One region of the Exiguobacterium sp. FSL W8-0210 genome, then DNA from elsewhere that is predicted to be linked to it. Evidence: riboswitches for the same ligand, from Rfam matches in the RefSeq annotation. Region 1 holds a riboswitch; each other region holds the start of a gene.

Region 1 (8,146 bases):
CGGTTTCGACCATTAAAGGAGCTTCAAGATGATTCACAGATTTCTCGTTTGCGTCGACTATCGTAACGATATAATCTTTGGATTAAATGAAAATTTAATAACCGTATTTATACTTAAAAATAGTAGTCGGTAACTAAGCTTTTTGATAATCCAAAATCGCTCGATCCAGCGATAGAAAACGAGAACGTTATCAAGGTGTCGACTGCCTATCCGTTTTACCGAGTGGTCACAAATCGTATACGAATCGATAAGATATGAAAAAACGGATTTTCAGGCGCGGGAATCCGTTTTTTCATGCATTGTTCTTCTTTTGTTTCGCTGCCTCTTCTTCGACACGTTGCAACAAGGCCTGAACAATTTTCTCGTTTTCTCGTTCGCCACCGAGTGACAAGAGACTTTTCCCAACGAAGTTTGCCCCTTCATTTTTTCCTGTATAAATCAACAGACAACGAGCGTGTCCAAGTGGTTTGAGCGTAAACGTCATCTCAATCTTAAATATTTTAGCTAACGTGAATCCAATCGTATTTTGTTTAAAGTCCGGCTCATTCGTATAGGCTAAATCGGTCACGATGTAGGTTTCGAGTCGGTTGCCCTGCATGTACGTTTGACGATACGTCGAACCGACGACACCCGGTTTTCGTTCAATCACCTCATGCTGGACGACGTTTGGAATCAAACGCTGCAATCGCGTGTGATCAAACAAGTGCCATGCTTCCTCAATCGGGATATCGAGCTGTCGTTCTTCTCTCCACGTAATCATAGATCCGCCCCCTTTTCTATAGAAATACCCTGTCATCCGGTCTTGTAACGTCCGGTGACAGGGCGGGAGCAGATTCTTATTTTACTGTGCTTGTTTCAAGGGCTGCACCGAGGAACTTCGCTAGTTCGAGCATGCCGTAGCGTCCTGCAGCTGCCTCGGCATCCGAATTATAGTTCGTATTCGTATTGACGTCATACGTATAGATCGTACCTGACGCATCCTTAATGAACTCGATGCCTGCGACCGCGATTTGGTTCGCTTGGAGGAATGCTTCATACTTTTGGATGATCGGGTCATCGAAGCCTTCAACGATTTGGAACTTCATCGGTGTTTGTGGCGCTTCTTCACCAACTGGGCAGAACAAGTCGTCGATCACACATGCATCCGCTGGGCAAAGCTCAAAACCTTCTGATGTATCGACTCGAACCGCGTAGACCAACTTTCCACCTACGAACTCACAACGTGTGATGTACGGTTCTGGTGCTTGAATATACTCTTGAATCAACGTGATGCCATCGACTGGTTCGTCGAATGTCGGACCGTCGAGATAAGCTTCAAGTGCTTCAATCGAATGGAATAACTGGACGCCGAGACCTTTCCCTGCACGGTTGTGTTTCGTGATGAATGACGAAACACCGATCTCTTTTGCTGCTTGTACGATTTGATCGCGTCCGACGGCAGCCGTCGTCTTCGGTACACGAATCCCAGCCTTCCGCAACGCCGTGTATTGATTGACTTTGCTGACTTCAAGACGAAGCGCACGCGTTCCGTTAAAGACGGTCCGGTCATGCTCTTCTAACCAAGCGAGGACCCCTTCCGTCAACTCCGGCGCGTAACGATGCCCCCGCGTATGCGAAGACGCACTCATACGACTGTAAAAGACACCTTCTGGCGGCAGTTCATCTAACGGTACGATTCCTTCATTTAAGTGCCACTGCTCGTACGGCAACTTGAGTTCTTCGAGACGTTTGATGAGATGATCCGTCCATTCTTGGTTTTCGTGGAGAATATGAATTTTCGTCATGATTGTTGACCTACCTTTCGTTTCGCTTCGACCAGTGGCATTACGTCACAAGCAAAGCGTTCCATTTCTTCAAGTTGTGGTGAGAATTGTAACAAGAGTAACGTGACACCAACGGCTTCGAACGCTAGAATCCGTTCGGCAATCTGTTCTGGTGTTCCGATCAAGTTCGGTCGCAGACCACGGTTCGAAACGGAATAATCATTTCGCTCGACCTGTTGTTCCAGTTGCGATTTACTGATGAAATCTTGATAACCGGCATAACCGGCGCTGTCTTCCTTGACGTCCGTGATGCGTTGCCACTCAAGAAGCGCTTCTTCTTCCGTATCCCGACAAATGATGTAGGCAGCAAGACCGAAGCTCTCAAGCGGTGCGTGTCCCGTCGCTTCCCGGCGTATTTTCATGTCATTGATTTTATGAGCTACTTCTTCAACAGTGCCTCCATGCATGACGTAGGCATCACAATGTTCGACGATCGTCCGTTTTCCGGCTTCACTTTCTCCACCAGCGTAGAGCTTAATTCCCGGACGCTGGACAGGTTTCGGATGGAGTTCTGCCTGTTCGATCGTGTAGTGATGACCGAAGAAGCTGTACGGTGACGCATCTGCCCATAGTCCTTTCATGACCGTGACGAACTCTTCCGTCCGGGCATAGCGCTCATCATGTGCAGTAAAAATACCGTTGTATTGTTTTGCTTCTTCTGCCCACCAGGCTGAGACGACATTGAGCGTAAATCGCCCTCCACTCAACTGATCGATGTTTGCCGCCATCTTCGCCGTCGTCGCTGGATTATGGAACCCGGGACGAACCGCTGTCATGATCTCAAGGCGTTCTGTTGTTGCAGCAATCGCCGCTGCCGTTGTCCATGCCTCAAGACTCGGTTCCTTGATGCCTTTGATATCGTTCAAGTTCAATTCCGCAATCAACGTCGTCGAGAAGCCGATGCGTTCAGCTGTTTGTGCGACTTGTTTCGCATAATCGAATGTTGCTGGCATCTGTTCATCCTCGACGTTACGTAGCCATCCCCCAAAAATCGGTAACCAAAAACCATACTCCACTCCATCGTCCCCCTTATGATAAAAAAAACGCTCTTTTCGAAGTTCGAAAAGAGCGACGGTATCTTGTCCTGTCCGCTCTTATCTTCAGAAGGTATCCCTTCCTGGAAGTAGCACCTTCCGCCATAGCGGCGGGGTTGCTGAAGTGTCTTCGGGCCAGTCCCTCGACTTCTCTAGATAAGATGTATTGCATTCATCGTACAGAATTCATTGAACTAAAGCAACCATTAAACCGTCTTTTCCTATCGGATTTATCCCTAAAGAAAAATCCCGACGTGATGTCGGGATTCGGAATTAGTATGGTGCGACGAAATCTGATGTCTGCTCTGGCGCTTGCTCCCCACGAATACGATCGTAGAATTTGGCAAGCGTGACACTGAAGTATGGTCCGACCCATAGGACAGCAAGACCAAGCGTAACAATGACAAGCAACGCCCAACCGATAAACGATAAGAAGAGCAAGAATGCTTCCATCTTGTGTCCATCCATGAGTTGCCGTGAGCGTGTGATGGCCTCGAGAATACCGATCGATGGTTCATCCCGAAGGATGTAGAACGTCAACAAGTAAGAGAATGACTTGATGATACCAGGGATGATTAAGAGTAACGTCCAGAGCGCGATAAAGATGAACTGAACAATGGCCAGCCCCACCACTTTCAGGAACATACCATATGGCTCAAACAAATCCGTCACTTTCGTTTCTTCGCCACGAGCAATCGACATGGCAATCCATGTCCAACCGACTCCTACTGGAATCAATAAAATCGACACCAATGATACAACGAGATCTATACTACTAGACGGCTCATCGATATCCGATCCAAATAAATTAGGAACACCCTGAATAATACTAAACAGCAGAAAAGCTAGGACTGCAAATCCCCAACGACCGCTGAGCGACTCCTTCGCTGCTTTCTTTAATTGAGATGACATGAGTAAGGTCCTCCTTGAAAAATAAGTTCTCACCTTACTCTACGGCTTAAAATTTCTAATGTTTCACTCTTTTTTCAATAATTTCCCGTCTCGTTGCTGGTTGAGCCAAGCACGCTCAAGTTGTCGTCCACATGTTAGAACGAACGTTGAACATCGAAGCGCTTCATCGCAAACGAAATGTCATGTTTTTCGTCTATGTACGCTGATATATCTCCACAGCCGGATCCTGACGCTTGTATTTCGCGACGATGACGATCAAAACCGTGATGATCACAAGCAGGAACCAAGAAGACAATTTTCCAAGATCAACGACTGCCCAGCCTCCTTCCTGATGCGGATAGACCCAGCCTTTAAAGAACGTCACGATGTTCTCCGCGATCCAAATGAAAAAGGCAATCAGTAAAAAGGATAGGACGAGCGGCATCCGGTAGATCGTCTGCTCGATCGTAAAATGAACCCATGACTTATAGAAGACAAGGACGACGAGGACCATCAATAGCCAGCGTGCATCGAAGATCCAATGGTGGGTGAAGAAGTTGAGATAGACGAGACTGCCGACGCTGATCGCAAGCCAAGGCGGTGGAAATGCTGTGAAGCGTAAATGAAATCTTCGGAACGCTTGACAGACATAACTTGCGACACTTGCATACATGAATCCTGCATACAAGGGAACACCAGCCACTTTCGTTAGAGCCTGTTCCGGATAACTCCAAGACCCAACGTTCACCTTGAACAGTTCAAGTGCTAGACCAATCACGTGAAAGAGTAAGATCAGTTTGAACTCTTCCAGCGTTTCATAACGCGTGACAAGTAAGACGATTTGGACGAGAAGACACCATAGCAACAGGAGATCGTATCGCGCGATCGGTTCAGCAGGAAGATAACGTGAAAGAGCAAGCGCTGCGAAAATCATGACGGGAAAGACACAACAGATGGCTTCTATGTATGTAAAACGAATCAGGTGCCGGATCGCTTTCATCCTGTCATCTCCTTTTTTCTTCAGTATACGTTTCTCTTTCGACCTTCCCCTCCTTCTTAAGATGGAAAAAACGGAAAATTTCGTCTTTCTTCTTCTACTTTCCTCATGATACAGTTAACGAATCAATTATTTTTAAGAAATGAGGTGTTAGACATGACGCGTCATCGTGCTTCCTGGTTATTACGCGCTACGTTAAAGTGGGGACTCTTCCTACTCGGTTTATTTTTACTCGCTCTCGGCTCATCGATGATGATCACGGCTGAACTCGGTGTCTCGACGTGGGATGTATTACATCTTGGTCTCCAAAAGAAGACGCCGCTATCCGTCGGAACGATCATCTTGCTTGTCGGTCTATTACTCGTTTTCGTGAAGTACGCGTTAGACCGCGTCACACCGCAAATCGGAACGCTCGTCAACGCGATTTTCGTCGGTGTCTTCATGAATCTTGTTCTTGGTTCTCATCTCTTACCTTCTTTTGAGTCGATCTGGTTGAATACGCTCTGGCTGATTTTCGGTATCTTCATCATTGGGATGGGCGCTGGTCTGTATGTCGCTATTGGATACGGGGCCGGTCCACGTGATGGGTTGACGCTGACACTTGCAGAGCGCTTCGGAACGTCAATTCGTCTGATGCGGACGATCATGGAAGTCACGGCATGCGGCATCGGTTGGTTGCTTGGAGGACCTGTTTTCTTCGGTACGATCCTCTCGATTTTCCTGATCGGACCGTTCCTGCAATTTTGGTTGTTCTATTTCCGCCGGATCATTGCAGCAATTGATGCAAAAGGACTTCCAGCGTCTGAACGCCAAATTAGCTAAGTCGCCTGACTCGATATCATTCCGCGTGAATGATATCTTTTTTTATGTCAGAAGCAGATAAGTTGCGTCATCAAAATAAACACGTTATATTCGTTTACATATCAATCTTTGATACGTCAAAGGTTTCTTCGAACGAAGGGAAGGATGTGATGGATTGAGTATTTCCTGCACCGAAAAAGGACGTTTGATCTATGCACTCGTCTCCGTCAATAAGACGATTGCTCAAAAATTCGATCTCTGTACGGATGGTTTCAGTCAGACGCGAATGGACCTACTTGCTCAACTACAAGTCGATCAAACGATCAGTCAAAAAGAATTGCAAAAACGCGTCAATGTCGATCACGCGGCGGTGACCCGTCACCTCAAACACCTGGAATCGACAGGGATGATTGCTCGCGAGCGTTCAGCCGCTGACAATCGGGTGATTCTTGTTTCCTTAACGGAACAAGGGGCGACGCGCATTGCACGATTACGCGAACAAAAAGAGGAGTTCCTCGAGAACTTACTCGAAGGATTCTCTGCTGAAGAACAACGGACGTTAGCTGAGATGATTCAACGCATCGAAGCGAACGCCGAAACATTACCTAAATTAAAAGAGGAGTCGCTTTAATATGGCAACGCAAACTCAAACAGACTTCATGGAAATCGTCAAAGGACGCCGTTCGATTCGTAACTACGATACAGACGTGAAGATCTCAAAAGAAGAAATGACACAAATTCTTGAAGAAGCAACACTCGCACCTTCTTCTGTCAACATGCAACCATGGCGTTTCCTCGTCATCGATAGCGAAGAAGGCAAAGCGACACTTGCACCACTCGCGAAATTCAACCAAGTCCAAGTCGAAACATCTTCTGCTGTCATCGCCGTCTTCGGTGACATGAACGCTGTTGATCAACTCGAGAACATCTACGATACAGCTGTCGCAAAAGGGCTCATGCCACAAGAAGTACGCGATCGCCAAGTACCAGCGATCCAAGGGATGTACAGCAGCGTATCAGCAAACGACTTGAAAGACAGCATCTTGATTGACTCGGGTCTCGTCTCGATGCAATTGATGCTCGTCGCTCGTGCACACGGTTATGATACAAACCCAATCGGTGGTTACGAGAAAGATCAAATCGCGGAAGCATTCGGTCTTGAAAAAGAGCGCTATGTACCAGTCATGTTGCTATCGATTGGTAAAGCAGTTGACGCAGGATACCCATCGGTTCGCCTACCGATCAACGACATCGCAGACTGGAAATAAGTTTTTCACACTATAAAAAAGAGAAAACACACAAGGGAGATTGAATAATTATGACTACTCAAACAACAACGGACTTCATGGAAATCGTTAAAGGACGTCGCTCGATTCGTAACTACGACACGAACGTAAAAATTTCAAAAGAAGAAATGACACAAATCCTTGAAGAAGCAACACTTGCTCCATCTTCAGTTAACATGCAACCATGGCGTTTCCTCGTCATCGATAGCGAAGAAGGTAAAGCGACACTCGCACCACTCGCAAAATTCAACCAAGTTCAAGTCGAGACATCTTCTGCTGTCATCGCTGTCTTCGGTGACATGAACGCGGTCGACAGCATCGAGACAATCTACGACATGGCTGTTGAAAAAGGTCTTATGCCACAAGAAGTACGTGATCGCCAAGTACCAGCCATCAAAGGTTTCTACCGTCCAGAAGACGTTGAAACATTACGTGATAGCATCTTGATCGACTCAGGTCTCGTTTCAATGCAATTGATGCTCGTCGCTCGTGCACACGGTTACGATACAAACCCAATCGGTGGTTACGAAAAAGACCAAATCGCAGAAGCATTCGGTCTTGAAAAAGAGCGTTACCTCCCAGTCATGTTGCTTTCAATCGGTAAAGCCGTGGACGCAGGATACCCATCGGTTCGTCTACCAATCGCTGACATCGCAGAGTGGAAATAAGCGATCTCACTCAGTCCGGATTCCTTTCATAGGAATCCGGCTTTTTTATATACTCAAAGAAAAGGAGGCGTCAGTAATGTATGATGTGACGATTATCGGAGCCGGTGTGGCAGGAATTTTCCTCGCCCATCAGCTTGTTGAAGACGGGCAACGCGTCTTACTGCTCGATGCCGGAAAACCAATCCGTGAACGAACGACAGAAGATGCGTATCTTGGATTCGCAGGGCTTGGCAAATCAGAAGGAAAGTTCAATTATGCGACAGGATTCGGCGGGGAACTCGTCTCAAAAATCGGTGAAGAGACGACACGACGACTGTTCCAAGAAGTCGATGATCTTTTATGTACATATGGTGGAGGTACAGTTGAGACCTACTCGACGCATTCCTCTACTGTAGCGTCTCGTGCCCGTCGCGCCGGTCTACATTCGGTCGAGACGACCGTCCGTCATTTAGGCACAGTACGGACAGCTGCTGTCTTCACGGCGTTTGAGGACGCCTTATTACCACGTCTCGATGCCCGGTTCGAAACGACAATCGAGCAGATCACGAAATCAGAGCCGTTTACGATCAAAACAGCGGACGAGATCTTCGTCAGTCAACGGATTGTGTTCGCGACAGGTCGTTCAGGTGCAGACTTTACGTTGCAA
Region 2 (8,146 bases), 450 kb from region 1:
GGCGAATGAAAACAATAACCTCTCGTACTTATCGTATAATGTCTCGAGAGCTTGCTCGTCACCGCTACGCATCAGATGATAAAGCGATTCATCGGATTGAGTGTGCATCCTTCTCCTCCTTCTGACGTCAGCCCTATCATATAGTATACGCAAGCTGACACCAAATCGTTTTCGATTTCACCCATTTTCTAAGTAAAAAACTTCACCACATCCATATTCCCTCATTCTATGAAAAGTATAGCTTAAAATTCTGCTGAATTGACAGCGATACCGTAATGGGCATAGCATAAAGATACTACATGACGTCAGGTCAACGGGAATCGGAGGAATAAAGATGGATTATGATCGGAAGATGAAAAACCGTGTTAGTCGGATTGAAGGACAGCTACGAGGTATTTTACGGATGATGGAAGAAGGGCAAGATTGCCGCGATGTCATCACCCAGCTCTCCGCTGCCCGTTCTGCGATTGACCGGACGATCGGCGTCGTCGTTAGCTCGAATTTGATCGATTGTGTCAAGGAAGCAGAACAAAATGGCGATGGACAAACAGAAGAACTCGTGAAGGAAGCGGTCAACCTATTGGTGAAAAGCCGCTGACGTCACGTTCATACCGATAGTCTGCTTTGGAAGCAGGCTATTTTTTAACGTTTCTTTTCTCAAAGTCGTTGCGAGTGTACACCTTGACTTAGGTTTGATTGCGTATCAAAACAGGTATACTAAATTGTTATTACTTGGACAGCATGTAGAGCCGTCCGCTTAGGAGGAAGAGTACTCATGACCGTTTCCCTATTCATTGATATCACCTGCAAGACAGGTGAATCCCCTGTTTACGACGCAAAAACAAAACGCTTTTATTTCGTCGATATTCCGAATCAACTGCTCTTTTCATATGATCTTGTTACAGAAGCACTTAAACCATATACGTTGCCAAGCGCTATTACATCGATTGCCTTGACGGACGCTCCGGACTTATTGCGTGTCACATCAGCACATGGCTTTGGCACGTTCGATCTCAAGGAAGGACATCTGTCTCTCGAACATCAATTGTCATTACCGGATTCTGATCGGATGAACGATGGCAAGCTCGATCCGACCGGACAATATGTCGCTGGTAGCATTAATGAAGAAGACGGTAAAACAGCTGGGCTGTTCCGCCTGCGTCATGACGGTTCCATCGATGTTTTACACGAAGACTTGACGAACTCCAATGGACTCGTCTGGTCAGAAGATGGCAAGACGCTCTATCATATCGATACACCAACGAAAAAAGTCTATGCCTTCGACTACGCTCCCGATGCCCCACTTTCGAATAAACGCGTCGCCGTTGATCTCGAAGAGGAAGAAGGATTCCCGGATGGTATGACGAAGGATGCTGAAGGTCATGCTTGGATCGCACATTACGCCGGATCATGTATTACACGTTGGAATCTCACGACGGGCGAAAAACTGGATCATGTCGACTTCCCTGTCTCGAATCCGACATGTCCGATTTTTTACGAAGATCGCTTACTCGTCACAACAGCTGCCAACGGAGATGATGCACCACATGCCGGTGCTGTCTTCGCGGTGACATTTGAATAATTAGCAAGGGAGGGATCATCTAGTAATAGATGGTGCCTCTTTTTACACATAATCCGTCTAGACGCCTATTCAAAAACAGACGATACTAAAGAAGAAGTCTATTTACTTTTTGAAGGAGTGAAGCCGATGCGTGTCACGATCATCGAACGTTTACACCAATTGCAGACGACCCCATCCTTTTTCCCGGTCAATTGCTACCTGTTTGAAGAAGCAGACAGTTTGACATTGATTGACGCCGGACTCGGAATCAACGCAAAGGCGCTTTATCACTATATTCGAAAGCAAGAAAAACCGCTCGGCGCAATTATCCTGACACACGCACATGCCGATCATGTCGGCTCGCTCGATTTCCTTGCGAATGCCTTTCCTCTCGCTCAAGTCTGCATCAGTTACCGTGATGCCGCATTGCTCAGTGGGGACGAGACGCTACGCGAAGGCGAAACGACCCCTTTAAAAGGCGGTATTCCGAAAAACATCAAAACACGTCCAGATCGATTGCTCGAAAGTGGTCAACAAGTCGGTAGCCTCAGCGTCATCGCTTCGCCAGGTCATACACCTGGTTCGATTTCTCTTTGGCATGAAGGTAGTCGGATGCTGATCGCCGGAGATGCCTTTCAGACACAAGGGGGACTCGCTGTCTCCGGTGACGTCCGTTGGCAATTTCCGTTCCCAGCACTTGCGACATGGGATCCGGACGTTGCTCTTCGCTCCGCTGATCAATTAACGGAACTGTCTCCGGATATTCTTGCCGTCGGACATGGTCCCCTCATCCTTGGACCAAGTTACGAGATGCGCCAAGCCGTCGATCGATTCACGCACGTCTTACAGACGAAAAAATCGTCACCTTTCAAATAACACACGAAAAAACATCCGTACGCGTTCCTGACACGTCGCGGATGTTTTTTCGTCCAGTAGTTCAATTCTGTTCTGTAACAGCATATCGATATACACGTGCTTCATAAGGACGTAGTTCATCCGAGACATCTGGATAGTTCGACACAAGCAACTTATCTTGCGATAAAACGAAGGCAGTTTGCATCGGTTCGTCATGCACGTTGAGAACGATCCGCCACACTTCTCCCTCTAGTTCCCGCTCATAGATGTAGAGATACGGATCATGAAGAGCTAAGTCGCGATACGTACCATAGACCATGATTGGATGATCCTTTCGCATCTGAATCAATGCTCGGTAAAAGGCAAGGACGGATGATGGATCGGCTTCTGCTTGCGCGACATTGATGTCCGTGTAATTCGGATTGACCGCTAACCACGGTTTCCCACTCGTAAAGCCTGCCGCGTGCGTACCGTCCCACTGCATCGGCGTGCGGGAGTTATCGCGTGCGAGTAACTGCATTGACGAGAGTACGACCTCCGGATCCTCGCCGCCAGCGACGCGCTCCGCGTATCGATTTTGAAAGGCGACGTCTTGATAGAGCGACGGATCCGAGAAGCGAATCCCCGTCATCCCAATCTCTTCTCCTTGATACACGTATGGAATGCCAGGTAATGTATGCAACATCAAACCGAGTAGTTTCGCACTCTCGACTCGGTATCGTTCACTGCCGAAGCGGGTCACTTGTCGCGTATGATCGTGGTTGTTGAGAAACTGTGAATTGACACCTAATGGGTATAAGACGTCATACCATCGTTTCTGAATTTCCTTGAATCGTAAAAGGTCCATCGCCTCCATGTCGTCCGCGATTTCGAAGTGAAACAGCGTTCGAAGTTCTTCACGTTCTTCACTGACATATAACAGACCGTCTTCTGGACCGACGAACGGAATCTCACCAACTGTAAACAAGTCTTTCCCGGCAAGGACGTTCGCATGCATTTCCTGAAGGAAGTCGTGCACACCTGGTTGATTCCCGAGATACGATAGATTAAACGGATTGACGACATCCTCAAGCGAACGTTTTTTGATCAAGTTGATGACGTCCATCCGGAAACCGTCAATCCCTTGAGCGATCCACCAGTTCATCATGTCGTAGATCGCTTGCCGGACAGCCGGTTGTTCCCAGTTTAAGTCCGGTTGTTCTTTCGCAAAGGAATGGAAATAATATTGTTCGCGCTCTTCACTCCACGTCCACGGGTTCGGCGCAAAGTAAGACCGCCAATTGTTCGGGGGCGTCTCTTTCGTTCCATCTTTCCAGATGTACCAATCATCCTTGTCGTGGATTCGGTCCCGCGACTGACGGAACCAGTCATGCTGGTCACTCGTATGATTGACGACCAAATCAAGAATTATCTTTAAGCCGCGTCCGTGAGCCGCTGTGATCAACTCTTGTAGATCGCCCATCGTCCCCGCCTTGTCCATGATCGTGTAATAATCGGCAATATCATAGCCATTATCGATGTCTGGAGAACGGTAACATGGATTTAACCAGACGATATCGACACCAAGCGATGCGATGTAATCTAGCTTGTCGATGACACCTCGCAAATCACCGATGCCGTCCCCATTCGAATCCTTAAAACTGCGCCAATAGACTTGATAGACGACTGCTTCTTTCCAGCTAGCTCGCTTCATCTCCTCACTCCTCTCCCTACTCTCTATTCCCGCTCCACATATCTGTACCTGTTTATTGGACGATTTTTTTGAATTTCAAAAAAGTTCTTTTCTTTTGACTGAATATTCGTTATCCTTGACGACAATACTACGAAGGAGGCACACATCCATGAAACATTTCGCTCCATCCATCGCCATCGATCGGCTTCCTGCTCCCGTTTTCGCTGAACTTGCGAACCGGATCGGTGCTGTGAAAGCTGCCGGACATGATGTCATTACCCTTGGTCAAGGAACACCCGATCAAACGACGCCCGTACATATTCTCGACGCCTTGAAACAGGCGATCGATGAGCCAACAAACCTTCAATATCCACCATTTCGTGGACATGATTTTCTAAAGCAAGCCGTCGCGAGCTTTTATGCGAACGAATTCGGCGTCACGATCGATCCGGCAACCGAGGTCGCAATTCTTCTCGGTAGTAAAGCCGGAATCGTCGCCTTACCACAAACGATCGTCAATCCTGGAGAAGGTGTCATCGTCCCGGATCCGGGGTACCCGGATTACCTGTCTGGAGCAGCACTTGCTGGTGCTTACCCGATTACACTTCCATTGCTTGAGAAAAATAACTTCCTGCCGGATTACGATTTACTTGATACGACAGATGTCGAGCGCGCCCGGATGTTGTTCCTCAATTACCCGAGTAATCCGACAGGTGCGACAGCGACAGCAGAAGCCTTCGAACAGACCGTTGCCTTCGCGGATGCCCATGATATTTGTGTCGTCCATGATTTAGCCTACGGCGGCATCAGCTTTGATGGTCCCACACGAAGCTTCTTGCAGACGGAAGGGGCGAAGGAGGTCGGAATCGAGTTGTTCTCACTCTCGAAACGCTTCAACATGTCTGGCTTCCGAATCGCTTTCGCGATCGGAAATCCGTCCGTCATCTCAAGCATCGAGACGTATCAGGAACATCTCTACGTCAGTGCCTTCACACCGATCCAACATGCAGCGACCGTTGCCCTGACGAGTGACCAGACATGTGTCCGTGAGTTAAGTAGCTTATACGAAACACGACGTAATGCCTTGTTCGCTAAACTCGATGCAATCGGTTGGAGCGGACCACGACCGGGCGGTTCCTTCTTCGTCTGGCTTCCGGTGCCTGAAGGATACACGTCCCAAAGCTTCACCGATCACCTGCTTGACGAAGCACACGTCGCTGTAACCCCTGGATCCTTCTTCGGCGAATACGGTGAAGGCTACGTACGGATCAGCTTGATTGCTGACGTCGAACGTCTAGAAGAAGCCGTCGATCGAATCGGAACGCTCAACCTGTTCCGGACACCTGTTGCGGAATAATTCTGAAAAAACATTTGACAGATGGGAATCATTTCCGTTAAAGTAAATCCCAACAGCATAACTACTTATCGAGAGCGACCGAGGGATTAGGCCCAACGACGTCCGGCAACCACCTGTAAGGAACGGTGCCACATCCTACAGAATGATTTTCATTCTGAGAGATAAGTTACGAAATCTTACACTTTCGTCGCTTTTTTCTGGTTGCTCTGCTACTAGGAAAAAGCGACTTTTTTTGTATGAGGAGATGAGCGGATGATTGAATTCAAACACATTACAAAACGGTTCGTTCGAGACCGGACCCCGATTTTTGCATTACGGGATGTCGATTTGACGATCCAAAAAGGAGAAATCTTTGGGATCATCGGTGAATCCGGTGCCGGTAAAAGTACGTTGCTTCGCCTAATCAATGGGCTTGAGCATCCGACACAGGGAACCGTCAAGGTCGACGGTGTCTCGCTCGGCGGGATGTCAAAAGCAGATTTGCGTCAACTTCGCTTGCGGACAGGAATGATCTTTCAGCATTTCCAATTGATTCAGTCGCGCAACGTCGCGGATAACATCGCTTTTGCGCTCAAGGCCGCTGGCGTCAAACGAGCAGATTTCCCGGAGCGAATTCGCGAACTCATCTCGCTCGTCGGACTTGAAGGATTTGAGACGAACTTCCCGAGTCAGTTGAGCGGCGGACAGAAACAGCGCGTCGGGATTGCCCGGGCACTCGCGAATGATCCAACCGTCTTGTTATGTGACGAAGCGACCTCTGCCCTTGATCCGGTCACGACGCTGCAGATTTTAGATTTGTTGAAAGATTTGAATGAACGACTCGGATTGACGATCGTCCTCATCACGCATGAGATCGATGTCGTCAAACAGATTTGCCATCGTGTCGCGGTCATGTCTCAAGGGGAAGTCGTCGAAGTTGCCTCTACATACGATTTGTTCAGTCAAGCCAAACATCCGGTGACACAACATTACGTCGACACGGCACTCCAGATCGAGCTACCGGAACGCATCTTGCAAGCGACACCGGGAAAGATCATCCGCCTACAGTTCACGGGCGAGAAGACCGGTGAAAGTACGTTGTCGGAAGCCATCCGTCGATACGATATCTCGGTCAGCATCCTGCACGGAAAAGTCGATTACATCCAAGACGTCGCTTTTGGTGTCCTAATCGTCAGCTTGACGGGATCCTCCGATCAAATCGCACCTGCCCTCGACTGGCTCGCGACGGAACTTCATACACTCGAGGTGATTCAGGATGTGGCTTGATCGTATTCAAACGATGTTACCTGAGCTCTTGAAGGCGCTCGGTGAGACGGCGTGGATGGTCGGAATTTCACTTGCCTTCGCATTGGTCGTCGGGATTCCGCTCGGGATTCTCTTGTTCGTCACCGACCGCGGTTTATTCTTTCAAAACATTGCCATCCGACGTGTCCTTGACTTCGTCGTCAACATCGTCCGGTCCTTGCCGTTCATCATCTTGCTTGTTGCCCTCATTCCATTAACGAAATTTTTGCTTGATAATACGATTGGTCCGACAGCAGCATCCGTCAGCCTCAGTGTCGCAGCGATTCCGTTTCTCGCACGACTCGTCGAAACATCACTGCGTGAGATTCCACCTGGTTTGATCGAAGCAGCGGAAGCGTGCGGTGCGAAACCATTACGGATCATCGTCAGTATCCTTTTACCAGAAGCACTCCCTGGCATCATTCAGGGCATCACGCTAACGACGATCAGTTTGATCGGCTTCTCGGCAATGGCTGGGATCGTCGGCGGCGGAGGTGTCGGTGACCTCGCGATCCGTTTCGGTTACTATCGCTACGATAATCTCATCATGATCGTGACGATCGTCGTCCTCATCGTCATCGTCCAAAGCATTCAAGCACTTGGGAATCAACTGGCGCGAAAAACAGATAAACGCTAATCATACATACAAAGGGAGAGTGGAATCATGAAAAAACGATACGCCTTTTTAGCAACAGCCTTACTCGGTGCAGGAGTCCTCGCAGGATGTGGAGACAGCAGCGCTGATGAAAAAGACAAGACGATCAAGATCGGGGCGACAAGCGGTCCTTATAGCGATATGGTCAAACAAGCGATTCAACCACAACTTGAAAAGCAAGGCTACAAAGTCGAAATCGTCGAGTTCAGTGATTATATCCAACCGAACATCGCGCTCGGTAGCGGCAATATCGACGCTAACTTATTCCAACACTCGATTTACCTGAAGACATTCTCTAAAGAAAAAAATCTCGACCTAAAAGGACTCATCACCGTTCCGACGGCACCGATGGGACTATATAGTAAGACGGCGAAGACACTTGACGACGTCAAGACGGGTGCTGAAGTCGCGACGCCGAATGATCCGACGAACCAAGCGCGGGCGTTGAACTTACTTGCGGAACAAGGCTGGATTGAACTGAAGCCAGATGTTGATCCACTGACTGTTTCAGAGAAAGATATCGTTAAGAATCCGAAGAAACTCGTCATTAAACCACTCGAGGCGGCTCAACTACCACGCGCCGTCGAAAGCGTCGATATCTCAGCCGTTCCAGGGAACTTCGCTTTGGCTGCGAAATTCGATTTACTCGATGCGTTAGCGCTCGAGACAATGGACGAGAAGTACCGGAACCTCGTCGCTGTCCAAACGAAAGATGCGGACTCACAAGTCGCAAAAGATTTGAAGGCAGCTGTCGAATCGGAT
Region 3 (8,146 bases), 230 kb from region 1:
GTTACCAGCAGACGATGCCGAGATCGAACGTTGTAAGAAGATGGGCATCGAAGATCCATCGAAGATTCTCATGATGGACGATCTCGTCGCAGGAGACGACTGTATCTTTGCTGCGACAGGGGTCACGGACAGTGAGTTGATGAAAGGTGTCCAGTTCACGGCACAAGGCGGTCAGACACACTCTGTCGTCATGCGTGCGAAATCCGGAACGGTTCGTTTCGTTGAAGGCATTCACTCGTTTAAGAAAAAACCGAAGCTTGTCATTAAGTAAAAGAGACGGACTCATACGTGAGGACTTGATCGATAAAAAAGAGTTGGTGTTTCGGATAATTTCCGAAACACCAACTCTTTTTGCTATGTTTCTAGGAATCAAGACGTTCATCCTCAACTCCTAGAGGAAAAGGAAACGTGCTAACGTTTTCCGCTTCGTTAAATCGTATGGGAAGATTGCAGTGCCTCCAAATCGCTCGACATGAAATTTCGTTTTGAAGAGCATTGTCTCACGTTTGACGAGCAGGACGTGATTTCATTATCGTACAGATAAGCGAATTCACGACTAAGACCTCTTGAAGCACCTGTGATGAAGATATGCATCCTATTTCCTTCTTATGAATTGAATAAGATGAAAAAAAGCGATTGAGCCAATGCTCAACCGCTTTGAGATGATGAATTAAAGGTAAGATCCTGCGCCGACAAGGCGTGAACCCCAGTATCCTGATTTGAAGCTTGAGTATTTAACGCCACCTGTTTCTGAGTTAACCATGCTTGACTTGCTTGTTGCGATCCCGACGTGTTGAATGCCGCTACCGTGTGAGAAGAAGACAAGATCTCCTGGTTGTACGCTTGAAACGCGGACTTTCTTAGAAGAAGAATATTGTGAAGAAGACGTACGTGGCAATGTTTTACCAGCCGCTTTCTTGTAAACGTAGCTTGTGAAACCAGAGCAGTCGAATCCACGAGTCGTTGTTCCGCCCCATACGTATGGTGTACCTTTATGTTTTGCTGCTTCGTTCAGGATTTTCGTCCGTTTAGAAGATGTGCTTGTTGATTTTTTAGCGCTTGAAGATGATTTGTATGTCTTTGTGTATTGTGAGAAGACATAACGTGTTTTACCGCCGTATGAGATTTTTGTCCAGCTGCCTGATTTGCCTTTGTATGTAAAGACTTGACCAGCGTTGACTTTCCCGACGATGCTTGCTTTCGTAGAAGGAGCTGTCCGAACACGAAGACCGTTGTCCGTGATCTTGACTTTCGTGACTGTCGCTGCTTCAACTTTACCTGTACCCACTGATGTAAAACCTGAAACCACTAAGGCTGCTGTCGCGATCGATGCTAGAAAACGTTTCATGTTAAGAATTCCTCCGTTTTAATGTACTGTGTTGCGTCCGTAAGTTATATGATGAAATCATTAAGTGTGTAATTAAGCAGTGAACCTTACAACTGTGTAAGAATTTTGTCTGCAGGAATATCTTAGCATGTGCGCCCTTAAAAACGTTTTTTCAGTTAGAAGACAAAATAGATGCTTTTGTAACATAACTGAAATAATATCCTTGAATATTACAAAGTAAGAAACGCAAAGGATTGTTGACGACGAATTTAAAAAAATATGATACCTTTAGTTCACGAAAGAAATTACATACCTCCTGATGTATGTATGGAAGTATGCTGAATGCAGTTGAATTTATAAAGAATAGGTGAAAAACATGCCAACAACTGATAAAAAAGATAAACCTGAACGTTCCTATACTTTGGCTCAATTGAGCCAGCTGACATTAAAAGAATTATATGAAATCGCAAAGACGAAGAATGTCCCGCAATATCGGGAAGCCCGTAAGCGTGAGTTGATGTTCAAGATTCTAAAAGCACAGGCGGAATCAACAGGTCTTTATTTCCTCGAAGGGGTACTTGAAGTCATCCCTGGTAATCCACAAATGCAAAACGATGGTGGCTTCGGCTTCCTTCGCCCTATCAATTATTCCCAATCCTCTGAAGATATCTATATCGCCGCTTCTCAAATCCGACGCTTCAATCTACGTAATGGTGATGTCGTCACAGGTAAAGTACGCCCACCGAAGGAAAACGAACGTTTCCAAGGGTTACTTAGTGTGGAAGCCGTCAACGGCGAAGCACCGGATACAGCGCGTAACCGTTTGTTCTTCCCGGCGCTGACACCGATCTATCCGGATCGTTTAATGCGTCTTGAGACAGAGCCGCGTCATTTATCGGTTCGTGTCATGGATATGATTGCACCAGTTGGGTTTGGACAACGCGGTTTGATCGTCGCACCACCAAAAGCAGGGAAGACGTCACTCCTCAAAGAAATCGCAAACTCGATTCAAGAGAATCATCCGGATGTCGAGCTGATCATTCTATTGATCGATGAGCGACCAGAGGAAGTAACTGACATCGAGCGTTCAGTTCCGGGAGCAGACGTCGTCAGTTCAACGTTCGACGAAACACCGGACAACCATGTGCGGATTTCTGAACTTGTCCTTGAACGGGCGATGCGACTTGTCGAACATAAAAAAGATGTCGTCATCTTGATGGATTCGATCACGCGTTTGACTCGTGCGTATAACTTAACAGTGCCGCAAAGCGGACGGACGCTTTCAGGGGGGATTGACCCAGCAGCGTTCCACAAACCAAAACGGTTCTTTGGTGCGGCGCGAAACATCGAACATGGTGGCAGTTTGACAATTCTTGCGACGGCACTCGTCGAGACGGGATCCCGCATGGATGACGTCATCTATGAGGAATTCAAAGGAACAGGAAACATGGAGCTACATCTCGATCGTAAGCTGTCGGAACGCCGAATCTTCCCAGCAATCGACATTCGCAAATCAGGTACGCGGAAGGAAGAACTCTTGCTTCCGAAAGAGCAACTCGATGCGCTCTGGACGATTCGTCGGACGATGAACGAGTCGAACGAGTTCGTCGATACGTTCCTGCGTAAGATTCGCGACACGAAAAATAATGAAGAATTTTTTGCTGAACTTGAGAAAGAAAAGAAGAAGACGGTCCGACGTGCACCTGCTAAACCGCGTACCGTCAAGAAGGAAGCAACGACGGAAAAATAACTATTGCGACGCGTAAAAAAATCGTTTAGTATAGGAAGGTAACTTACTCTGGCTCAGCAAATGGACCAGGGCGGAAGGAGAGAAATCAACCATGAAACAAGGAATTCACCCTAACTACAACAAAGTAGTATTTATGGATTCAACGACTGAGTACAAATTCTTAAGCGGTTCTACTCGTTCTTCGAACGAAACGATCACTTGGGAAGATGGTAACGAGTACCCACTCATCCGTGTGGATGTGTCTTCAGACTCGCACCCATTCTACACAGGTCGTCAAAAGTTCAACGCGGCAGATGGTCGTGTCGATCGCTTCAACAAAAAATACGGCCGCAAGTAATTACTTGCCGGTTCTTAAAAAACAGCCTGCCTCCATTACGGAAGCAGGCTGTTTTTGTATAGGCTGTATTGCGAACGGTACGTAAGGTACGTCTTTAAGACGAACGAGAAAGCAATCCCGCCGACGATCCCGATCAAGTACGGCATGGCATCTGGATGTGCCAAGATGTAGTCGACGACTTTATGGAACGAGATATGACGACCAACAAAGTAGCCGGCGCCCAAGAACACACTGACCCAAATCAAAGCACCTGTATACGCGTAACTCGCAAAAATGCGAAACGGCATTTTTGAAACACCTGCAAAAAAAGCAGAGAGTTGGCGAAGACCAGGTATGTAGTAACCGATGATCAAGACCGATTTGCCGTAACGACGAAATCCGGCTTCAGCGGAGAGAATGTGTTTTTCTGAGATGCGCATCTTTGGTCCGACGCGATGCAACAGGGGCATGCCGAGTTTTAAGCCCAGCACGTAGCTAATCGTCATTCCGATGCAACTGCCAGCGTAAGCGGCAAGAATCGTACCGAACAGCGGTAGATTGCCTTGATGCATCCAAAAACCGGACAGGACGAGCAAGGTCTCATCAGGAACCGGCAATCCCACGATACCACCTGCGAGAAGGACGGAAAGACCAAGGGCGCCATATTGGTGCAGAATGTCATGTAAGAGATGATGAATCGGGGACACCTTCTTTCGCGAGAATCTTCTTCTTTAGTGTACAGGAAATGGATGAAGGTTGGAATGAAAGGACAAAAATTCTAGGTAAAGAAAAAATGAATTTTGATTTCCGGAAGTCAACCCTTTTTCTCAATACCGTTTCGAGCTATACTCGTTAAAGTGACTATTTTTAGAGGACGGTGTCGGACGATGATGCATGTAATAAATCAGTACGGCTGGATCGAAGTAATTTGTGGTAGTATGTTTTCCGGGAAATCGGAAGAGTTGATTCGTCGTGTCAGACGGGCACAGTACGGCAAACTGCCCGTTCAAGTATTCAAGCCGGCAATCGACGACCGGTACCATGAAGAGCATGTCGTCTCTCACATCGGAAATTCCGTCGTGGCGATTCCAATGGCGACGAGTCGTGATCTCTATGCAGCAGTAGCGGAAGAAACACAAATTGTCGGAATTGATGAAGTTCAATTCTTTGATGATGAGATCGTTCAAGTCATCGAAGCACTTGCGCAAGACGGAAAACGCGTCATTTGTGCAGGACTCGATCAGGATTTCCGGGCAGAGCCATTTGGCAAGATGCCGGAATTACTGGCGCGCGCAGAATTTGTGACGAAACTTCAGGCGATCTGTCTCTCATGTGGCGATCCGGCTTCCCGGACACAACGTTTGATTGATGGAAAACCAGCGAACTATGATGATCCGATCATTTTAGTCGGCGCTTCAGAATCGTATGAGCCACGGTGCCGCCACTGCCATGAAGTGCCAGGAAAGCCGAAGCCGCTCCAAACGATGCAACACCAAAAAGGATAAACAAAAAAGACGAACCGATGATGGTCGTCCTTTGATGTAACAGCTGTTCGCTTCTAAGTGAAGACGAATAGCTGTTTTTTTTTATCCCGTTTCCTGTGAGAAACGACTCGAGCGTTCGATGAAACGAATCGTCTCACGCACGATCAAATCCTGATCATGATCGAGGGTCGCGACGTGGTACGAGTTGAGGAGACAGTAGATTCGTTTATCATTCGTCCCGATGTGCTGGTGCAGATAATCCGAGCTCGACGGCGGAACGACGTGATCGGTCGCCGAGTAGAGAATCAATGTCGGCAGGAGAATGGATCCGAGGCGTCCTTTTGTCTCATCCATTAGACGGACGAGTTCGAACGCACAACGGCTCGGAACGAGGTCATAAATGATTTCGAAGGCTGCTCGCTTAATGTCCGGTGCCCCTTCCGGTAAGTACTGTGGACCGTCCTCGAACGAAAGTGCTTCATAGGATGGAACGGAGAGTGCGGCATTGATCGTAATGATGCCGGCAAACGGAATGCCGTCAGCAGCGAGCGACAACGCAAGCGTCGCACCCATCGATTGACCGATGACGAAGACTTGATCGCATGTTTCTTGTAAACGTTCATAGCCGTCTTGCAGGCTTTGCTTCCAACATCGAGCAGTCGATTGTTCAAACTCGCGGACGTTCGTTCCATGTCCACGTAAGCGCGGGGCATAGACGGTAAAACCTTCGGCAGCAAATGCCTCACCGACGTCCCGGACACTCTGCGGAGTGGCGTTAAAACCATGACAGATTAGAATGCCGATCGGTCCACCTTGAAGATAAAATGCTTCAGCACCAGTCAATACAGGATAGTTCATCATTACTATTTTTCCTCCATTCATGAAAAAAACTCGTCGACGTCACTGCTTGGACGCCCACGAGTTTTTCACCGTATCATCCAAAGCCGCGCTTTGCTGGTCGGAGCACCTTACAGATTGCAGGTTGCCGTGAAGTCATAGAGCCAGGTCTCTCGTTCACTCTTGATAAATATCATATTGGAATTGTCGGATTAATCATTGAAACGATGGTAGCACGACCGAAAATGACTTGTCAAATCGTTCTTGACGAATCATGATCCGTTCAGTAAGCTAACTCATAACTTGTTCATCCATCGATATGCGCCAAATGGATTATTTTTGAAAAGTTGGTTGACTTTTAAAGGTTCGACCCGTAATGTAAAAATTAGTTTTACGACATAAGCAACAACACAACAACACACATACGAATTTCATACCGCAATACTTATCCAGAGAGGTGGAGGGACTGGCCCTACGAAACCTCGGCAACAGACTCATTATGAGCACTGTGCCAATTCCATCAGACAGATGTCTGAGAGATGAGTGGAGTGGATTCTGCCACTGTGCGGATCCAGGTCTCTTCTTGTTTCTCAAGAAGGGACCTTTTTTGTTGAATGAAGGGGGAAAACGGAATGATTGCATTTCATCAAGTCAAAAAAACGTACGTCACGAAAGATCAGACGATTGCAGCGCTCGACGGTGTCGACCTGACGATCGAAAAAGGTGAAATCTTTGGGGTCATCGGTTTTAGCGGTGCCGGAAAAAGTTCACTGCTCCGCTGCGTCAATCTGTTAGAACGACCGACGTCAGGAACGGTGACGGTCGATGGGGAAGATTTAACGCAACTGTCTCCGAAAAAGTTACGCCAAGCAAAACAACGGATCGGGATGATCTTTCAGCACTTCAATCTGTTGAATGCGAACACGGTCTTTACGAATGTCGCGAAACCACTCGTTCTCGCAGGCGTCAAGAAAGACGAAATTCGCCGCCGGGTGACGGAGTTACTCGAATTCGTCGATCTCGCGGACAAAGCAGATCATTATCCGGATCAATTGTCGGGTGGGCAGAAACAGCGCGTTGGTATCGCCCGGGCACTCGCGACGCAACCTTCCGTCCTTTTATGTGACGAAGCGACGTCAGCACTTGATCCCCAGACGACACATCATATTCTTCAGTTATTAAAACGGATCAATGCCGAGTACGGGATCACGATTCTCTTGATTACCCACGAGATGGGCGTCATCCGGGAGATTTGCGACCGGGTCGCCGTCATTGAAGCTGGAAAGTTGATCGAGTCAGGAACGGTCTTTGATGTCTTTTCAAACCCGCAGACTGAGACAGCGAAAAATTTCGTTCGCTCCGTCATGCATGACGAGATTCCAGCGTCGATTCGTCAGTTGATCGAGTCCCGGAATGCGAATCCAATCTATAAGATTCACTTCCTTGGACATCACACCGGACAACCACTCTTATCGCAAGTCGCAAAACGCTTCGACGTCGATGTCAATATCCTGCACGGTAGCATCACGGAGTTGCAGGATACGCCGTTCGGCACATTACTCGTTGAACTGATCGGTGAGACGACAGAAGTGAAACGAGCGTTACACTACATCGATCAGGCGCAGGTAACCGTTGAGGAGGTGCTCGCTGATGCTAGTTAACTACAGTGATATCTGGACAGCATTCTTGCAGACGATGACGATGGTATCCGTTTCGCTCTTGTTCTCGACCTTGATCGGCTTACCACTCGGTATCCTGCTTGTCGTCACGCGAAAAGGAGCGTTACTTGAAAATGTTCCGTTGTTCACGTTCTTCAACAGTATCGTCAATATTTTCCGCTCGATTCCGTTCATCATCTTACTCGTCGCGATCATCCCGTTGACGCGCTTGATCGTTCAGACATCGATCGGAACAGAAGCCGCAATCGTTCCGCTCGTCTTTTACGCTGCACCGTACATGGCGCGTCTGATCGAGAGTTCTTTACTCGAAGTCGATAAAGGCGTTCTTGAAGCAGCAGAAGCGATGGGCGCGACACCGTTTCAAACGATTTTCCGCTTCCTCCTACCGGAAGCACTCGGTTCACTCATCCTGAACTTAACGATCGCGACGGTCGGCTTGATCGGGGCGTCGGCGATGGCAGGCGCCATCGGTGGTGGCGGTTTGGGTGACTTAGCAATTACTTACGGCTATCAACGGTTTGATACGAAAGTCATGATCATCACGGTCGGGATTCTCGTCATCTTAGTCCAAGGCTTACAGACGACAGGCAACATCGTCGCACGAAAAATCAGAAGACATTAATCAAGGGAGCGATTCAGCCATGAAAAAAGCAGTAGCAATTGGAGCAACACTCACGACGATTTTATTTGCCGGGTGCGCAGCATCAGGAGAAGACGAAAAGACGATCAAGCTCGGTGTCAGCGGTTCAGACA
Region 4 (8,146 bases), 2.6 Mb from region 1:
ATCTCACCATCGACGGTGACGTTCGCTTCCGCCATTCCCTCGAGTAAGGCAGATTGAGTTTTTGGTGATGTTCGGTTGATCTCATCGGCTAAGACGATGTTCCCCATTAAAGGACCCGGTCTATATTCGAATTGGCTAGTTTTCTGGTTATACATCGATACACCCGTCAAATCTGACGGAAGTAGGTCTGGCGTGAACTGAACACGTTTGAAGGTCAACCCGATCGATCGGCTGAACGCACGGACGAGCATCGTCTTCCCGACTCCCGGTACGTCTTCTAATAGGACGTGACCGCCCGCTAGTAGTGCTGCCAATGATTGTGTGATGACATCTTCCTTACCGATGATGACTTTCTCTACGTTGTCGATAATCGCTTGAATCTCCTTAGTGTATGTTCGCATTGTCAGGCCCCTTGCTCTCATAGTAGTTGAATTTTCTGACTTTTTATATCATCTCATATTCCGCTATGCTTTTAAAGAAATACGAGCAGTTTCAAGCACGTGAAAAAGGGGGAACGCCGTAGCGTTTCCCCTTATTTGTTTCAGGAACGAACACATGCCGTAATCCGTTCTTGAATCGTGCAGTTGCACGTAAAACACGAATACATCCGTGTCAATGGACAACGTTCGTCAAGTCCGGTGATCCTCTTCTTTCAGAAGCGACATGCGATCGTTCCCTCTACATTGGTAATCATTCATGTGCATCACCATCCTTTCATATATTGAATATTACCGAATATGTTATAAATGAAACGTCGAATTTTAATTATTTTTTCCGATACCGCGCATAGGTCGTCGCGAGTGCGACCGCAAGGACCAGCCCTTTGATGATATTCAACGAATAGTATGGAACAGACAACATGACAAGACCATTTTCAAGAATCCCGACGAGACAAGCCCCAACGAGTGTGCCAAGCGCATTCGGCTTCCCTTGTCCTGCGAACGACGAGCCGATGAATGCGGCTGCGACCGCTGGCATCAGATAACCGGAACCGGCATTGATTTGTGACGATCCGACTTGTGACGCAAGCAAAATCCCACCGACCGCCGCAAGTAACCCAGCAATCAGATACGCGAGTGCCCGGTAGCGGTTGACACGAATTCCTGTCAGTCGTGCGGCTTCCGGATTCCCGCCGATGATATAGAGAAAACGACCGTGTCGCGTATGGCTTAAGAAGACGTGTGTCACAGCGACGACGACGAGCATGATGACGATGATCCAAGGTGCCTGGCTGATTTTCGCGAATGCCTCCGGAATCGTGCCGACTGTTGGTGTACCGTCCAAGCGCGGCATTCCGGCACTGATTGAACCACCACCGGTATACGTCATCGCGACACCTTCGACGATGAACATCGTCGCAAGCGTCGCAAACAAATCCGGAATCTTAAACCAGACGATGAGTAAGATGTTCACCAGAGCAACGCTAAGAGATAAGAGAAGTGCTAAACCAATCGAGACACCGAGCGGTAGACTGTACCAGACGAAGAACGAGACGACGAAAGAACTCGCAAGCGTCGCGGTCGACCCGACCGATAAATCAAATCCATTGACCGTCAAAGAGACCGTCAAGCCGATCGCGATAATCGTCACGATGGAGATACTTCGTAAAATATTAATTAAATTCGTCCCTTGTAGGAATGTTGGAGCCGTCGTCGCAAAAAACAGGACGAGGGCAAGGATCGCGAGGACGATCCCCCAGTCGTTCAAGAATCCGAGGACAGGACGTAAACCCTTCCCTCGGTTCGTTTGTTTTGATACTACCTCATTCATCGTTGCCCTCCTCCTGTCGCATACCACAACAAGGTTTCTTCTGATGTATCCGCCGTCTTCGTTTCATGGACGATCCGTCCATCGAACATGACGTAGATTCGGTCCGTGACGGTCAAAAGTTCATCCCATTCACTCGTCGCGTAAAGGATCCCTTTTTGTTGTTGCGCGAGTCCGTCAATCAGACGATAGATATCTTGTTTGGCTCCGACGTCGACACCTTTTGTCGGTTCGTCCAAGACGAGTACAGAAACATCGGTCAGTAACCATTTTCCGATGGCGACTTTTTGTTGATTCCCACCGGATAGTTGACCTACTTCCTGTTTCACGTCTGCCACTTTAATGCCCAGCTCCTTGACCCATTGCGATGCCTGATCTGCTTCTTTGCGACGATCCATCAGCCCCCAGCGGTTGACGAAATCATGAGCTGCCGCTGCTGTTAGGTTTTCTGCGACAGAATCGGCAACAAGAATTCCTTCTTTTCGTCGTTCTTCTGGAACGAGACCGATTCCCGCTTGAATCGCAGCTTGTGGATTGCGAAGGCGATGGGCTTTTCCACCTATCCGAACCTCCCCTTCCTGAAACGGGCGATCACCGAACAATGCTTTGCATAATTCCGTTTTACCGGCACCGACAAGACCCGCGATACCAACGACTTCACCTGCTTGAACCGTCAAGGAGATATCGTGGACGTCCGCATTCGTAGCACTCTCGACGGTCAATACGTTCGTTGCATTTACCCGTGACGTTTTCGCAACAGACGTAAGCTGACGCCCGAGCATCTGCTCAACGACAGCTTCCTTCGTGATGTCTGTCAAAAGATGTCGTGAGATGAGTTGACCGTCGCGCATGACCGAGATGGAGTCGCAAATCTCATATAGTTCCTGTAAACGATGCGAGATGAAGATGATCCCAAGCCCTCGTTCGGCTAAACGACGCACGACTGAAAAGAGATGGCTTGTTTCCGCCTGACTGAGAGGTGCCGTTGGTTCATCTAAAATCAAAAAACGGCGTTCTTGGACGAGGGCGCGAGCAATCAGTACGAGTTGCTTTTCAGCAAGCCGCAACTCCTCGACACGTGTCTTGACGGAAATATCCGCCTGTAATGTCGCTAACGCTTCCTTGGCACGCTGTATGTAACGGCGTTGGGATACGAAGCCAGTCATCGTTCCGTCCGTCAACAGATCGAGACAGATATTCTCAGCGACCGTCAAATACGGGACAAGCGCCACATCGACCTCTTGTTGGACAAGGTCGATTCCAATCTGTTTCGCGTCACGTGGTGATGTGATGGACAACTCCTTCCCGTCGAGACAGATCGTTCCTTCGTCCGCCGTTTCCGCTCCGAATAAGACTTTCATCAACGTCGACTTACCGGCACCATTCGCACCGACAAGCGCGTGGATTTCACCGGATTTCACTTCAAACGAGACTTGTTTTAAGGCTTGCACTCCTGGAAACGCCAGTGAAATCCCGGTCATCTTCAAGTGATGATTGGTAGACGTCATTGTTTTTTATGGACGTCACGCAACCGGTCCATCCACGGTTCATTGAATTTGTCCGATGTACTCCATCCTTTGATGATCGTATCGAGATTGTACATCGTCGTATCCTGCTTCAACGCCTTCTGCTCCACGAGTTTCGCGTCGAGATCAAAGCTGTCTGGTGTCTTCTCGCCAGCGATTTTCTTAGCCAGTAATCGCATGTCCGTTTGTCCAATCAAGAATGGATCCACCGCACTCGTCGAGACCCAGTTACTGCCTTTTTCACGCATCAGGTTGATATCCTGATTCGAGACATCGATCGAGATTAGCGGGATTTCTTGACGTTTATTATCCTTGAGCGATTTGTAAGCCCCTTTTGCGACTTCGTCCCACGCTCCCCAAACCGCATCGATGCTTCCTTTCGGATATTTCGCGAGAATCGCATTCATCTTCGTTGCAATATCCCCTTGGACATCTTGGAAGTTTGTCGGTCCAACCGTCTCAAGCGTTTTGATCTTACCGTCTGCTTCGTACGTCTTATAGATTTCCTGACGACGATCGAGCGGGGCAAAACCTGGTCCGAACCAAAGTTTGATGACACGGACCGGCTTTTTGTCCGTCACCTTCGTCACTTCATCAAGCGATAGCTTCGCGAGTTGATGATCGTTTTGGAATGTTTCCGTCACACCTTTTAACGCCGTTCCTTTTTTCTTCGTGACCGTATCGAACGTCACGACCTTCAGCCCTTTGTCGACCGCTGGTTTAATCATGTCATAGGCGTAGTCTTCCTTACCATGCGAGATGATGAGCCCATCATAATCTTGCTGAATCGCTTGCGCGACAAGCTCCTTGAACTTGACGTCGTTACCTTCCGAAATGAACGTGCTGACTTTAAAGCCAAGCGCTTCGCCTTCACTTCGTGCGCCATCAAGGAATTGTTTCGTATGATCATCCGATGCTAGGTTGCGGATGACGGCGATCTTGACGTCCGATTGAACCCCTTTTGGTACATCCTTGACGACCTTCGTCGTCGTGGCTTCTCCATTCGCACAAGCCGCTAGTAACAGTGCCGGTGCTAGGACGGCGTAAGCTAGTTTCTTCATGACATATCTCCTTATCCGAGGGGTTGAAGCCCTGTTAATTGTTCAATCGTTTCTTCATTCGGTTGCGTGATGACACCAAGTTCGGTGATGATGCCCGTGATGAATGTGTGTGGTGTGACATCAAACGCCGGATTGAAGACAGCGACGCCTTCCGGTGCTGTCGCGACACCTTGGACAGTCGTCACTTCTTGCGGATCACGTTCTTCGATTTCGATCGCGTCTCCGGAAACGAGCGAGAAGTCGAACGTCGAGAGCGGTGCTGCGACGTAAAACGGAATACCAAAAGCTTGCGCGAGCAATGCCAATTGGAACGTCCCAATTTTATTCGCGGTATCTCCGTTTCGTGTAATGCGGTCGGCACCGACGATGATCGCATCGATCTGTTTTTCTTTCAGCGTATGGGCGACCATGTTGTCCGTAATTAACGTGACATCGATGCCGGCACGTTGTAGCTCCCATGTCGTCAGTCGTGCTCCCTGCAGTAATGGTCGCGTCTCACTCGCAAAAACAGATAATTCAATGCCGCGTTCTTTTGCGATATAGAACGGCGCAAGTGCTGTTCCATAAGCAGCGGTCGCAATCGATCCAGCATTACAGATCGTTAGGATCCGGTTGCCTGACTGGAACAATTCCAGTGCATGAATCCCGATTTGACGTGACGTCTGCGCATCCTGGTCGTATAAGGCAATCGTCCGCTGCTCGAGCCGTTCGCGGATCTCTTCTACCGACGTCCCGTCTTGAATGATTGGATTCAATTGATCAAGGACATTTCGTAAGTTAACAGCCGTCGGTCGTGTCGCGAGTAACGTCGCTGATGTCTCAAGCAAAATCTGCTTATAGATCGACAGTTCTGCTTCAAACCGGTACGCCTCTTGAACGAGTACGAATCCGCCAAATAAACTGATCGCAGGCGCCCCTCGGACGCGCAGTTGTTTAATCGCTTCGACCGCTTGTGCAAGATCGGTAATGACTTCATAGTGTTCTTCCTGCGGTAGACGTGTCTGATCGAGAATCGTCAAGACACGGTCTTCATAACGAATACTTTGAACGAATGTACTCATCGGCTAAGTTCCTCCGTTACGTCGAAGTTTCGTAAATCATCAAATGTCCGGCACTCGGTCCGACGTTTGATTAACGCCGATCCTAAACGTAAAGCATGTTGTTTTCGTTCTAGTCGTTCCGTCATAGAACTAATCGTTTCTAAATCAGCGACCGGTGCGAGTCCGATCGTCCGACGAATCAGTTCGCAACCGGCAAAGCCGAGTGCATCCTGTAGAATCGTGCTCAGTACATCGTCGACGAGTCCCGATGTCCGGAATGGTTCGACGGCTTCGCGTTCCCATAAGGCGCGGAACGTCGAAGCGAACGTCAGCCAGAACGTATCGATGTCGCGAATCCGGGCATCACGAAGTGCTGAATAATCCGGGTATGCTGCAAAGAATAAGTGGGCGATGAACTGTCCGACATCGAATCCGAATGGACCATAAAAGGCGAATTCTGGATCGATGACTTTCGTTTCCGTTGCCGAAGCAAAGATGCTTCCTGTATGTAGATCGCCGTGTAGCAACGCATCTCCTTTTGTGATGAAAAGCGCTTCGAGTTTTGCGACTTCGCGTTTCAACTCATCGTCCGCCCACAGACGTGCCACCTCTTCTTCAAGCCCGGCTTCAATCTCGTTCGTCTCCGCGTCATGGAACGGATCCGTGAAGATTAATTTTTCCGTGATGTCGCACAAGTCCGGATTGTAGTACGTTCGGGCGACACGTTTTTTTTCAACCGGACCAAGCGCAAAGTCCGATGTATGGAATAAAGTCCGAGCGAGATAAGAACCAATATGTTCCGCAAGCAACGGATACTGTTCACCTGCGAGTAAACCGCTTCGAACGATTGTCAGATGTGAAAGATCTTCCATGACCGTATACGCCTCGTCGTGACTAGCATGAAAGACACGCGGTACGAACGGCACGGCATGCCGGGCGAATTCACGGAGTGCGGATTGCTCGATCCACGCCCGCTCGAGTGATAGTGGCCAGCTCTCACCGACGACTTTCGCGTACGGGAGTGCTTGTTTTAGAATCAAGCGATGTTCGCCTTCTCGAATCCGAAAGACGAGGTTGAGGTTCCCGTCGCCAATCTCTTCTGCTTCGACGGCTCCATCGCCGATCAGTCCTAATGTCCGAACACGATCAATCGCGTCCTGTTCTGTGAATGCTTTATATGTCATCTCAGTTTCCCCCTATGTGATACACGAAAAAGCGCCTCTTTTCGTCATCGAAAAGAGGCGCAGGAAAGTCACTGCGTCCTCTTATCTCTCAGACGAAACGTCTGTTGGATGTAGCACCGTGCCAAGTGGTCGGTTGCTGCGGCGTCATCGGGCCAATTCCCTCTGCCAACTCGCGATAAGAGTCGTATGTAGTTGTCGTGTGTGATATTGATTTGAATCTTACGCAATCGACTTCCTCGCTGTCAAATCGAAATCAAGCAGAAACGGACATCATTTTTAAGTCATCTATAGAAAGAGTATTTTCAAAAAAATAAATTTTCTAAAAAAGTTTGACAAGTCACGATTCTCATGTAAAAATTGCAATTAGATTTCACAATTTCATCCAATTCTTATCAAGAGCAGACGGAGGGACAAGCCCTACGATGTCGCAGCAACCGACCTTTTGGCACGGTGCTAATTCTTGCAGCTACTAAGCTGACAGATAAGAGTCCACGTTCGAATCATTCATGGTCTCTTGTCGCTGACGAGAGACCATTTTTTTGTTGAAGGAGGAAAGACATGGCTTATATCACTGCTACTTATCAATTGACTGCCCGTGATCGACTCGAGCAACGCGCTGAACAACTCGCGCTTGGTCTGACAGTCGGTTCTTGGACGGAACTGAATCATCTCGAACAACAACAACTCGCCTCGTTCAAAGGGGAAGTCGTACATACCGAAGAGCGCGATGGTAAAGGCTATATCACGATTCGTTACCCGGAACACAATGTATCGCGCGACTTTTCTGCGATTCTGACGACCGTCTTCGGGAAACTCTCACTCGACGGTGAAATCAAATTAACGGAATTGCTACTACCCGATACATTTACGTCGGACTTTCCAGGTGCGAAATTCGGGATCGAAGGGGTCCGTTCCTTGATCGGTGTCGAAGATCGCCCATTATTAATGAGCATCTTCAAAGGAGTCATCGGACGCGATTTATCGTTCCTTCGTGATCAACTCGAAGGACAACTCGCTGGTGGGATTGATCTCGTCAAAGACGATGAGATCCTATACGACAATCCGTTGACACCGACGATTGACCGGGCACGGATCGGACGTGAGGTCATCGATGCTCACTTCCAACGGACCGGTAAACGTGCGTTATATGCGATCACACTCAGTGGTCCCGTCTTTACGCTCAAGGATCAAGCCAAGCGATTGATTGATGCTGGAGCGACTGCTTTCTTGCTGAATACCTTCACATACGGACTCGACGTCTTACGCGAACTGGCGAGTGATCCGGAAATCAACGTTCCGATCTTCAATCATCCGGCATATAGCGGTGCGTTGATTGCTAGCCCGAATCACGGAGTCGCAGCTCCTGTCTTACTCGGCACTTTACCGCGTGCTGCTGGAGCAGACTTGACGCTATTCCCGTCTCCTTACGGCAATGTCGCTTTGCCAAAGGATGTCGCTCGTGGTATCGCGGTCGAAGCGACCCGTCTTGGTCAGACGAAATCGATCTTCCCGGTTCCTTCAGCCGGTATTCATCCTGGACTCGTCGCTCAACTCGTACGGGACTTCGG

What was found. A riboswitch is a leader RNA that binds a small molecule or an ion and turns the genes downstream of it on or off. The one in region 1 is predicted to bind S-adenosylmethionine.
Positions count from the first base shown of each region.
Region 2: it holds a riboswitch for S-adenosylmethionine, as region 1 does, so the genes downstream of both, MKY22_RS13470 (methionine ABC transporter ATP-binding protein) here and MKY22_RS15725 (LLM class flavin-dependent oxidoreductase) in region 1, are expected to answer to the same signal.
Region 3: it holds a riboswitch for S-adenosylmethionine, as region 1 does, so the genes downstream of both, MKY22_RS14465 (alpha/beta hydrolase) here and MKY22_RS15725 (LLM class flavin-dependent oxidoreductase) in region 1, are expected to answer to the same signal.
Region 4: it holds a riboswitch for S-adenosylmethionine, as region 1 does, so the genes downstream of both, mtnK (S-methyl-5-thioribose kinase) here and MKY22_RS15725 (LLM class flavin-dependent oxidoreductase) in region 1, are expected to answer to the same signal.

Region 1 is NZ_JBBOUK010000001.1:3,028,664-3,036,809, forward strand. It holds gene MKY22_RS15710 (NUDIX domain-containing protein) at 1-66, shown strand, start outside; gene MKY22_RS15715 (hypothetical protein) at 293-760, opposite strand; gene MKY22_RS15720 (ATP-grasp domain-containing protein) at 837-1,784, opposite strand; gene MKY22_RS15725 (LLM class flavin-dependent oxidoreductase) at 1,781-2,839, opposite strand; SAM riboswitch class I at 2,915-3,020, opposite strand; gene MKY22_RS15730 (DUF975 family protein) at 3,131-3,769, opposite strand; gene MKY22_RS15735 (DUF817 domain-containing protein) at 3,963-4,748, opposite strand; gene MKY22_RS15740 (YczE/YyaS/YitT family protein) at 4,902-5,567, shown strand; gene MKY22_RS15745 (MarR family winged helix-turn-helix transcriptional regulator) at 5,722-6,177, shown strand; gene MKY22_RS15750 (nitroreductase family protein) at 6,179-6,814, shown strand; gene MKY22_RS15755 (nitroreductase family protein) at 6,865-7,500, shown strand; gene MKY22_RS15760 (NAD(P)/FAD-dependent oxidoreductase) at 7,577-8,146, shown strand, end outside.
Region 2 is NZ_JBBOUK010000001.1:2,579,657-2,587,802, forward strand. It holds gene MKY22_RS13440 (RNA polymerase sigma factor) at 1-108, opposite strand, end outside; gene MKY22_RS13445 (metal-sensitive transcriptional regulator) at 335-598, shown strand; gene MKY22_RS13450 (SMP-30/gluconolactonase/LRE family protein) at 776-1,582, shown strand; gene MKY22_RS13455 (MBL fold metallo-hydrolase) at 1,709-2,437, shown strand; gene MKY22_RS13460 (alpha-glucosidase) at 2,499-4,109, opposite strand; gene MKY22_RS13465 (aminotransferase class I/II-fold pyridoxal phosphate-dependent enzyme) at 4,258-5,445, shown strand; SAM riboswitch class I at 5,508-5,613, shown strand; gene MKY22_RS13470 (methionine ABC transporter ATP-binding protein) at 5,698-6,711, shown strand; gene MKY22_RS13475 (methionine ABC transporter permease) at 6,701-7,366, shown strand; gene MKY22_RS13480 (MetQ/NlpA family ABC transporter substrate-binding protein) at 7,394-8,146, shown strand, end outside.
Region 3 is NZ_JBBOUK010000001.1:2,794,320-2,802,465, reverse strand. It holds gene glpX (class II fructose-bisphosphatase) at 1-271, shown strand, start outside; gene MKY22_RS14490 (C40 family peptidase) at 671-1,348, opposite strand; gene rho (transcription termination factor Rho) at 1,704-3,077, shown strand; gene MKY22_RS14480 (type B 50S ribosomal protein L31) at 3,169-3,414, shown strand; gene MKY22_RS14475 (DedA family protein) at 3,450-4,100, opposite strand; gene MKY22_RS14470 (thymidine kinase) at 4,284-4,898, shown strand; gene MKY22_RS14465 (alpha/beta hydrolase) at 4,980-5,738, opposite strand; SAM riboswitch class I at 5,806-5,907, opposite strand; SAM riboswitch class I at 6,157-6,260, shown strand; gene MKY22_RS14460 (methionine ABC transporter ATP-binding protein) at 6,347-7,375, shown strand; gene MKY22_RS14455 (methionine ABC transporter permease) at 7,365-8,015, shown strand; gene MKY22_RS14450 (MetQ/NlpA family ABC transporter substrate-binding protein) at 8,035-8,146, shown strand, end outside.
Region 4 is NZ_JBBOUK010000001.1:446,555-454,700, reverse strand. It holds gene MKY22_RS02450 (AAA family ATPase) at 1-401, opposite strand, end outside; gene MKY22_RS02445 (ABC transporter permease) at 766-1,770, opposite strand; gene MKY22_RS02440 (sugar ABC transporter ATP-binding protein) at 1,767-3,275, opposite strand; gene MKY22_RS02435 (sugar ABC transporter substrate-binding protein) at 3,272-4,354, opposite strand; gene mtnA (S-methyl-5-thioribose-1-phosphate isomerase) at 4,366-5,415, opposite strand; gene mtnK (S-methyl-5-thioribose kinase) at 5,412-6,578, opposite strand; SAM riboswitch class I at 6,657-6,760, opposite strand; SAM riboswitch class I at 6,965-7,066, shown strand; gene MKY22_RS02420 (2,3-diketo-5-methylthiopentyl-1-phosphate enolase) at 7,137-8,146, shown strand, end outside.